DNA from 3 places in the Robertmurraya mesotrionivorans genome. Region 3 is predicted to be linked to each of the others. Evidence: riboswitches for the same ligand, from Rfam matches in the RefSeq annotation. Region 3 holds a riboswitch; each other region holds the start of a gene.
The links. Region 3 has a riboswitch for cobalamin ahead of ACRX5O_RS18320 (ABC transporter substrate-binding protein). Riboswitches for the same ligand answer to the same signal wherever they lie in the genome.
Positions count from the first base shown of each region.

Region 1 (3,257 bases), on a different contig from region 3:
TCTGTCTTTATCGGGATTGAGATGAAGAAAGAAGAGACGATTCAACAAGCGAGTGATCTTTTTAATCAATTACATTTAGGAGAAAAGGTTGGGAATGATTCACAGCTGGAACTGAGCACTGATCAAAAAATGCTCATGGGGCTCATGATGTTCATCGTTGGTTTCCTTGGACTTACCTTTCTTATTACATCCGGGTGTATTCTTTACTTCAAGCAAATGGACGAAAGCGAAGATGAGAAATCTAATTATACCATCCTACGTAAGCTCGGTTTTACTCAAGGAGACTTAACAAAAGGGATCGGCCTGAAACAAGTATTCAATTTTGGAATTCCTTTAGTCATTGGTCTTTCCCATAGCTATTTTGCTGTTCAATCAGGCTGGTTCTTTTTCGGGGCTGAGCTTTGGACGCCCATGGCACTAGTGATGATTCTATACACAGGCTTATACTCCATCTTCGGATTTCTGTCCGTGCTTAATTACAAAAAAGTGATCAAAAATGCACTTTAACTCCAGCCCATCTAGGCTGGAGTTTTTTCTTTTATATGGTCATCCCTGCTTCCGCAAAGGTGGGCATATGTTTCATCATGCTACATGCTGCCTCGACGATTGGAAAAGCAAGTGCTGCACCTGAACCTTCACCTAAACACAAATCCATATGAATGATCGGTTTTATCCCTAGAAGTTCACTTCCTCTTTTCCCTCCCGGTTCCGCAGATGCATGAGATGGAATTAAGTATTCTCTCACCCTTGGTTCAAGTGTTGCAGCGATGACCGCTGCCGCCGTTGATATATACCCATCGACAACAACAGGGACTCTATTGGCCGCTGCCGCAAGCATGACACCTGCCATCCCACCTATTTCAAGTCCTCCTACCTTTGCCAATACATCAATTCCATCCTCACGATTCGGTTGATTCACCTTTATTGCTTGTTTAATAACGTCTATCTTGTGCTTAATGCCTCCATCTCCAACACCTGCACCTCTACCGGTAATTTCTTCTGGTTTGAAGCCACCAATGACGGATAGTATGGCCGTGCTCGGAGTGGTATTACAAATGCCCATTTCTCCGGTTCCAAGTAATTGCACACCCTTTGCGATTTCCTCATTGGCTATTTCAATTCCTACCTCTATTGATCGAATGGCCTCTTCTCTTGTCATCGCTGGTCCTTTGGCTATATTATCGGTACCGTATTTGATTTTTTTTAAAATAACCCCGGCATCTGCTGGAATATCCCCGTTCACGCCTATATCAACAGTTACAATCTTGGCTCCGGATACTTTGCCAATTACGCAAACACCGGTTAAACCCTTAGGAAAATTCAGTGTCTGAGCAAGTGTGACTCCTTGAGGAAAATTAGTGATTCCCTCCTCGTACACTCCATGATCGGCCGACATAAGAATGATTGCTTTTTGATCAACACTAGGAATGGGTTTTCTAGTAATCCCAACGAGCTGTACAGCTAAATCTTCTAATCTCCCTAAACTTCTCGCTGGCTTTATTAAGTTGTCCACCCTCACTCTTGCAGCATCCATCATCTCCTGGTCAAGCCCCGTAATTTTTTCAATCGTCTGTTGTAATAATTCCATGTTTCTCTCTCCTTATTTTTAAAAATAAAAAAAGCCCATAGTTTATTCAGACAAGCTGAATAAACTACAGACTTTTCCATCATCTAGTATTCTTATAGCAATAAGGCAGGTCTCCTGGCTCTGGTTCATGGCTTCAAAGGCCTTCCCGGACATTCCTTTCATCCAGTGGCATATCTTTGAAGCTCCCCTTTACAGTGGTGGGACCGCTGAAGACTTTCACTTCATTCCCTATTCTCCCATGTGGGCACCTTATTGCTTTATTATTACATTTATTAATTCCAGATTAGCTCATTACTACAGGAGATGCAATCTCTTTAAACATTTCAATCACTTCTTCTTTTGTTGGCTGGAATGGATTACCCGGTGCACAAGCATCCGCTAATGCATTCGTGGCTAGTTTATCTAAATCCACATCCGTTACACCCAACTCTGCAAGGGTACTTGGAATTCCTACTTCCTTACAAAGAGCTTTAATCGCTTCAATCACTTCATCAGCGCATTGCTCATCTGTTTTTCCTTCCACTTGAATACCTGCTGCTTTTGCAATTAAACGGAATTTCTTCGGATCACGTTTCGCATTTTCTCTTTCAACAATCGGTAGAAGCATCGCGTTACATACTCCGTGTGGAAGATCGTACACGCCTCCAAGCTGATGCGCCATCGCATGGACAAAGCCTAGTCCTGCATTGTTAAATGCAATACCCGCTAAGAACATCACGTATGTCATTTGTTCACGAGCTTCAATATCATGACCGTCTTTTACGGCACGAGGCAAGTAGTTAAAGATGATTTCAACAGCAGCTAATGCTGTTGCATCTGTAACAGGGAAGGCACCTGGAGTCACGATCGCTTCAATTGCGTGGGTTAGTGCATCTACCCCAGTCGCAGCGGTCAAATCAGCTGGTTTATCAACCATAAGTTCTGGGTCATTTACTGAGATAGTTACTAAGCTGTTTTTATCTACCATAACCATTTTCACTTCTCGTTCCGTATCTGTAATTACATAGTTAATGGTAAATTCACTGGATGTACCAGCGGTAGTGTTGACAGCAACAATCGGAACCGATTTGTTCTTAGTCTTTCCAACACCTTCATAGTCTCGTAAATCTCCTCCATTTGTTACATAAAGTCCAATTGCCTTTGCAGCATCCTGAGGAGATCCTCCACCAATAGATACGATGAAGTCACAAGCATTTTCCTTAAACACTTCAACCCCTTCATACACATTTTGGACAGTAGGATTGGGTTTTACATCGTCAAAGATGACATATTCTAGATCAATCGTATCTAGTTCCGCCAGGACTTTTCCTGCTAAACCTGATTGATTCAAGAACTTATCCGTGACAACTAATGCCTTTTTCTGACCCAGTTCTTTTACAAGTGCTGGCAGTTCTTTTAAACAGCCTCTGCCCATTAGGTTTGTGCTTGGTACATAATACACACGTGCATTGCTCATCTTTTCTTCCTCCTCCAACAATTGTTCACTTTTTCACAAATGAATTTCAAAAAATACGAAAGGGTTTTCAAAACACCTTTCCTTTATACTTCCTATACTAATATCTTACTCCCCTACCTTCATACAATCAACAAAAATACAGGTTAATATCTTTGTTTATTTTTGATTTTTAACATTTTGGACACAAAGGTATTTTGTTTAATTCTGTTACCA
Region 1 covers NZ_JBPCCH010000015.1:48,240-51,496, reverse strand. The annotation lists gene ACRX5O_RS18975 (FtsX-like permease family protein) at 1-507, shown strand, start outside; gene cobT (nicotinate-nucleotide--dimethylbenzimidazole phosphoribosyltransferase) at 539-1,588, opposite strand; cobalamin riboswitch at 1,676-1,855, opposite strand; gene ACRX5O_RS18965 (iron-containing alcohol dehydrogenase) at 1,872-3,044, opposite strand.
Region 1: another riboswitch for cobalamin. It lies ahead of cobT (nicotinate-nucleotide--dimethylbenzimidazole phosphoribosyltransferase); the one in region 3 lies ahead of ACRX5O_RS18320 (ABC transporter substrate-binding protein).

Region 2 (3,257 bases), on a different contig from region 3:
TATTTCTTTATTGCTGCTCGTTTCTTGCAAGGCTTTTCAGCAGCAGGCGGGATCGTTATATCGAGAGCGGTCGTTCGTGATAAGTTTAGCGGAAGAGAATTAACGAAGTTTTTTGCGTTATTAACATTAGTAAGTAATCTAGGTCCAATTATCGCTCCTGTTGCAGGTGGCGCGATTCTAGCCTTTACGAATTGGACGGGAGTATTTGTCGTTTTAAGTGTTGTCGGTCTAGTTTTATTTTTTACCGTATTTTCAAAGCTGGAAGAATCACTTCCAACAGAGAAGCGTGTACCAAGTAATATTGGGCAAACATTTAGGAACTTTGGAACTTTATTAAAAGATCGTCAGTTTACAGGATATGCCTTTACACAAGGATTTATTGTGGCCGGAATTTTTGCTTATGTTTCTGGTACTCCATTTGTGTATCAAAATATTTATGGAGTTTCACCACAAGTATTCAGCTTATTATTTGGTTTGAACGGAATTGGCTTGATTCTTGGAAGTCAGGCAGTAGGGAAGTTCGTAGACGTAATATCTGAAAAGACATTTTTAGTCATAGGTCTGACCATTTCAAATGTATCAGGTGCCATTCTTCTTGTTGCGTTATTACTAAAGGCTCCTTTAATTGCGGTTGTTATTCCTATCTTCTTCTTCGTTGCCTCGATCGGGATTATTGGAACTACATCGTTTTCACTTGCCATGGAGTCACAAGGGCATATTGCAGGTAGCGCGTCGGCCTTACTAGGGTTACTACCATTTATCCTAGGCTCTATTTCATCACCACTTGTAGGCATTGCAGGAGAGAATTCTGCCATTCCGATGGGATCCATAATCTTTGGTGCTAGCTTTTTAGCTTTTCTTTCGTATTTTCTTTTCGTACGAAAGGCTTCCGTCGTAAAACCAGCTATCGAAGAACCTGGGAAAATCTCAGTATAATATCTAGACGCTATCCAAAAAGGGTAGCGTCTTTTCTTTTAAAGATATCATTCAAATTACTAAATTACGAGCATGTGTATGAAGTTAAATTAATAAAAACATCTAATACTTAGAACGCCATGTGGGTTCCGTTTCAGTAGGAAATCTGTCGTGTTCGTTATATAAGTAGTTGAAAAATAAGAAATATTCATCTAATATAGAATCTAACTTAATTGAATAGTTTTCCAAAAAGTTAAGATGCCAAGATGGCTTAATAGGGAATCTGGTTAAAATCCAGAGCTGTACCCGCAACTGTAAGTGTGGACGAAATAAGAATACCACTGTGTACATATGTGATTCGTATGAATATGGGAAGGTCTTAGAGTAGGAAGAAGCACGAGTCAGGAAACCTGTCTTACTTTTAAACGTTTCAGTTTCTCCGGGAATAGAGAAGGTGTTTCGATGGTGAGAAGGGACCGTATTTCTGTTTGTCTTTTCATGCTTTCGTTTCATCCGTTCATTCCTGTGAGCGGATTTTTTTATGGAAATCTTTCTTTGGGTTGATAACTTCATAGTTTACTTAATAGGTGCAAAAGAAAAATCTTTTGCTTAAAAGGGAAGCACGGTGAAAAGCCGTCGCGGTACCCGCCACTGTATTGGGGAGCTTTGTTACAAATGGTCACTGAGTAAAATCGGGAAGACGTAACAAAAGCAAGGAACCAAAGCCAGGAGACCTTCCTATAAAGTGTGTCACATACCTACGGGACTATAGGTAGATGTGTAGAAGATATACCTTCCGTATGTTCTTATGCACCTCTATTTGTAGGGGTGCTTTTTTTATTAGATAAATTTAAGGGAGTGGAAAACATGACAACATGGAATTTAAAGGGGACAAAGCATCACATCTTGATTTGCAATGGAAGTAGTTGCATGAGAAAAGGGGGAGAAGAAGTAACGCAAGCGATTCGTGATGAAATTACACAGTTGGAGTTAGACGACGAAGTACATACAACAAGAACGAGATGTAATGGAAGATGCAAGGATGCTTGTGTCACCATCGTGTATCCAGAAGGCACCTGGTATAAAGCACTTACAGAGGACATGGGACGAGAAATCGTTCGGAGTCATATCGGACAAGGAAAGATACTAAAAGAATCCGTTATTTATACATACAACCAGGAAGGCTTCGTAGCACCTGAAAACTCAGATAGTATTGAGGGAATTTCGAAAAAAGTGAAAGAAGAGGTATAACCTATGGAATTTATCATGTTTGCTCTGCTTGCTGTTTTTATTGGCATGAGGCATGGGATCGACGGAGATCATGTAGCAGCGATTGCCGACATGGTTGGCAGTGAGCAGCAAAAGAAGAAACAACTTACTCTTGGTGTGATGTATGCGATTGGGCACGGAATGATTGTAATGGTTATTGGAGTGTTATTTATTTATATTGGTTTACACCTTCCAGATACAACGAAGCAAATACTAGAAATGCTCGTTAGCTTCACCCTTATTTTGCTCGGAATGTTTATTATTTGGTCAATTTTTCAACAAAAGAAAGATTACGAGTATAAAAGTCGACTAAGAATTGTCGTTGAGTTTTTCAGCAACATCGCTAGTAAGGTGACATCAGGAACAAAAACGAATCAACTATCACCTACAAAGCTCGGTGCCATTGGAGCGTTTATTATTGGCATTCTTCACGGCATTGGTGTAGAAAGCCCTACGCAAATCGCGATTATTTCTAATGCGATAGGGCTTGATAATTTAACCGTCGCCCTTATTCAACTGACTTTATTTGTCATTGGGTTACTCATCGCTACGATAGGAATTACATTCTGTTTATCATGGGGATTTATGAAAGCTAGAGTGAAAGACAAGCTGTTTTTACTATTAGGCACGGTAACAGGCGCCTATAGCCTAGTACTCGGAATTTTTATGATGGTGGAACTAATGAAAGGAGGAGCGTAATTGAAAGGAAAGCTGTTAGTCATCGGTTTTGGTCCCGGAAGTGAGGAGCATATAACGGACCGGGCAAAAAAAGCTCTACAAGAAAGTGATATGATCATTGGCTATAAAACGTATGTGGAACTGATTGAAGGATTACTAGACGGTCAAGAAATCATCAGTACAGGGATGACTGAAGAAGTAAGTAGAGCTCAAGAGGCAGTGAGGCAGGCCGAGCTCGGAAAAAAAGTGGCAGTGATCTCTAGTGGAGATGCGGGTGTGTACGGAATGGCTGGCCTTGTGTACGAAGTATTGGTGGAAAAAGGCTGGAAGCAAGACACGGGTGTTGAGGTCGAAGTGATTCCAGGGATATCAGCCATCAATTCATGTGCTTCGCT
Region 2 covers NZ_JBPCCH010000002.1:181,604-184,860, reverse strand. The annotation lists gene ACRX5O_RS05000 (multidrug effflux MFS transporter) at 1-936, shown strand, start outside; cobalamin riboswitch at 1,155-1,347, shown strand; cobalamin riboswitch at 1,484-1,671, shown strand; gene ACRX5O_RS04995 ((2Fe-2S) ferredoxin domain-containing protein) at 1,783-2,166, shown strand; gene ACRX5O_RS04990 (HoxN/HupN/NixA family nickel/cobalt transporter) at 2,170-2,883, shown strand; gene cobJ (precorrin-3B C(17)-methyltransferase) at 2,884-3,257, shown strand, end outside.
Region 2: another riboswitch for cobalamin. It lies ahead of ACRX5O_RS04995 ((2Fe-2S) ferredoxin domain-containing protein); the one in region 3 lies ahead of ACRX5O_RS18320 (ABC transporter substrate-binding protein).

Region 3 (3,257 bases):
TTCAAAAGATAAACCAGCACGGATGGCGTGACCTTGCAGTCGCTTTCCAAACTCCCCGTTAATAAAAATGACTCCGTTTGAAAGTTTTTTCAGCTGCATGGCGATGACTTCATTCGCCAACGTTCCAGACCCAAGAAGAAGCTGACAATTCGCAGCTTTGGTTAATCTCAAAAGTTTTTCTTTGACAGAGTTAAATAATGTTAGAAAGGCTTTAGAGCGATGAGAAATGGGTGGACTCATAAGTGCTTTTGTAACATCATCTGCTACCATAATAGGTCCGGGCATAAACCGGCTAGAAGAAATCCCTATGCGTGAAGAGACTTGTTTTTCAAAGGTGTCTCTTGTGATATACATGGGATGAAATTGTGCATCTTCTGTTCCAACTGGATCATGAAACACTGTGAAACCGAGTTGTGTATAAAGTTTGGTTTGTCTGGTGGTTCCCGATATAACCGCTGCGTCGTATCCTTGTTTGATACAGTAGTTGGCTAATAATTGTGAAAGTCCTAGAAACACTCTGCCGTTCCGATTTTTTGCATCAACAGCGAGGAGGCGAATTTCGCATAATAGATGAGCTTGAAAGGGAAGATGATCTTCTACAGGACCAATCTTTTTATCAATGGAAAAAGGTCGCTTATCTCGAACGGCAATCATTCCAATTAGTTGTTTGTTCTTTAGACAGATAAGGTACGTATTTTCAGCGTGAAAAGGGTCAACTCTTCTCTCTGTATCAGACTTTGGATGCTGTGGAATCTCTTCGACAAATGTACGATAATTTAGTTTGTGAATTTGCTCCATTTCTTCTTCGCTTCTTGCAATTTTGAAAAGCAAGCCCATTTGGTTTCCCCCTATACTCTTTCTTTAATATTTGTTCGATGAGCAAAAAGAATAGTGATTACTGTGAGTGCGATCATTCCGACGGAAGTGTATGTATAAGACTCAATAAAGAAATAGACCGGAAGAATGCATAGGCTTAGTAGACCAGCCATAGTAAAGCTGCGGAACAAGGAATATGTGATCGCGAAGCTAACGAGAATGACAAGTGTTACCGTCGGTTCAAAAGCAATGATTCCTCCGAGGAAGCTAGAGATCCCTTTTCCTCCCTTAAAGGAAAGGGTGATGGGCCAAATATGTCCTATAAGGACAAATAAAAATCCAACTAATTGAATCTCCTCTGAAAAGCCTAGCATTCTACCAAGAAGGATAACTGCCGCCCCTTTAGACGCATCACCTAAAAAGGTAGCGACAAAGGCCGACTTATTTAAATTTCGCCCGATATTACGGGCACCCACGTTTCCACTGCCTACCTTCCGAATATCAATCTTTCCAAACAATCTTCCAATAATGTATCCAAACATGATGCATCCAATGAAGTAGGAAAGGAAGAAATAGCCCACTACTACCATAGAACATGACCTCCACGCTATGTTGTATATATTCCATATTATGCTAAGCAAAACCTCTTCACAATAAGAAGTTACTGTCCACCCCAGGAGGACAAAAAGGCACGAAGTGTCCACGAGCGGTGACGGACACCCTCCGTGGACATTTTGCCCGATTTTGTCCACGAAGGGTGTCTGTCACCATTTTGTTAAAAAGGGGTTGCGTTTGTGGGGCTTTGTTAGTGTATAATCAGACGTAGCAGAAAATTTCATAATTCGACTAGTAGTAGGTGTCTTCATACTGAAGACTTAAAAAGGAAGTTGGTGAAATTCCAACGCGGTCCCGCCACTGTAAATGGGAGCAAGCTGCAAGTAATACCACTGTACGTAAAAGTATGGGAAGGTGCAGCAAGCAATGACCATAAGCCAGGAGACTCGCCTATTGCTATGCACCGAATTTCCTACGAGGATAGGAGTGGTGTGGCAGACCGTTACCTATTATTTGATTTCTATTTAGTGTAAAACGTCTATCATACCAGCATCTTCCTGCCTTTGTAGGAAGATGCTTTTTATTTTTTACATAACACAGGGGGAAAGAAAATGCGCCAAAAGTTTTACGCACTATTTGCAATACTCGTACTATCACTAGGAATTCTTGCTGGTTGTGGGAGCGCAACTGAAAAGGCAGAAGATAACCAAAACACAGAAGGTCAAACGGAACAAAGTGAACAACAAGCAGCCTTCCCACTTACACTTACTGATGCATTAGACAATGAAGTGGTTATAGAAGAAGAGCCAAAGACCATTGTTTCTTTAATTCCAAGTAACACAGAAATCGTGTATGAATTAGGTTTAGGTGAGAAGGTAGTTGGGATCTCTGATTATGATAACTATCCAGAAGAAACGGCTAATGTTGAAAAAGTCGGTGGCATGGAATTTAATGTGGAAAAAATCGTTTCATTAAATCCTGATATTGTTTTAGCACATGAATCTTCAGCTTTATCTGCAGAAGCGGGACTTACTCAATTAAAAGATGCTGGAATCACAGTATTTGTTGTCAACGACGCAGTGAATTTTGAGGAAGTGTACGAAACAATCAACCTAATCGGACAAATGACAGGAACAACAGAAGAAGCAGAAGCGCTAACAGCTGCTATGAAGGCAAAGCTTGACGAAATTAAGGAAAAAGCTGCAACTGTAACCGAAAAGAAAAAAGTGTTTGTTGAAGTTTCACCAGCACCAGACATTTACACACCAGGGAAGAACACATTCATGGATATTATGCTTCAAGTGATCAATGCTGAAAATGCAGCAGGAGATCTAGATGGTTGGGCGAGCATCGACCAAGAATCGATTGTTGAGAGAAATCCAGATGTAATCATCACTACGTACGGCTACTACTCCGAAGATCCTGTAGGTCAAGTAACTTCTAGAGAAGGCTGGGCAGATATGACTGCCGTGAAAAATAAGCAGGTTGTAGATGTTCATTCTGATCTGGTAACACGACCTGGGCCAAGGCTCGTTGAAGGGGTAGAGGAACTTGCAAAAGCCGTATATCCGGAAGTATTTAATAACTAATCGATTAGCAGCATACACAATGGGAGCCTCGTTTCTCCTGTTAGCTATTGTACTAGGCATTTCACTAGGAACTGTGAAAGTTCCTATCTTAAGTACGATTCAAATATTACTTGCACAACTTTTTCCGTTTGTTTCACTAGATGGAATTGACCAAATGCATGTAAATATCGTTTCGAATATTCGCCTGCCAAGAGTTATCTTAGCAGGACTTGTTGGAGCGGCTCTAGCAATTGCTGGAGCTGCCTTTCAAGGTTTACTTAGAAATCCACTTGCAGACCCCTATACATTAGGAGTTTC
Region 3 covers NZ_JBPCCH010000014.1:7,311-10,567, reverse strand. The annotation lists gene ACRX5O_RS18330 (aminotransferase class V-fold PLP-dependent enzyme) at 1-837, opposite strand, end outside; gene ACRX5O_RS18325 (glycerol-3-phosphate acyltransferase) at 849-1,406, opposite strand; cobalamin riboswitch at 1,654-1,839, shown strand; gene ACRX5O_RS18320 (ABC transporter substrate-binding protein) at 1,983-2,960, shown strand; gene ACRX5O_RS18315 (FecCD family ABC transporter permease) at 2,923-3,257, shown strand, end outside.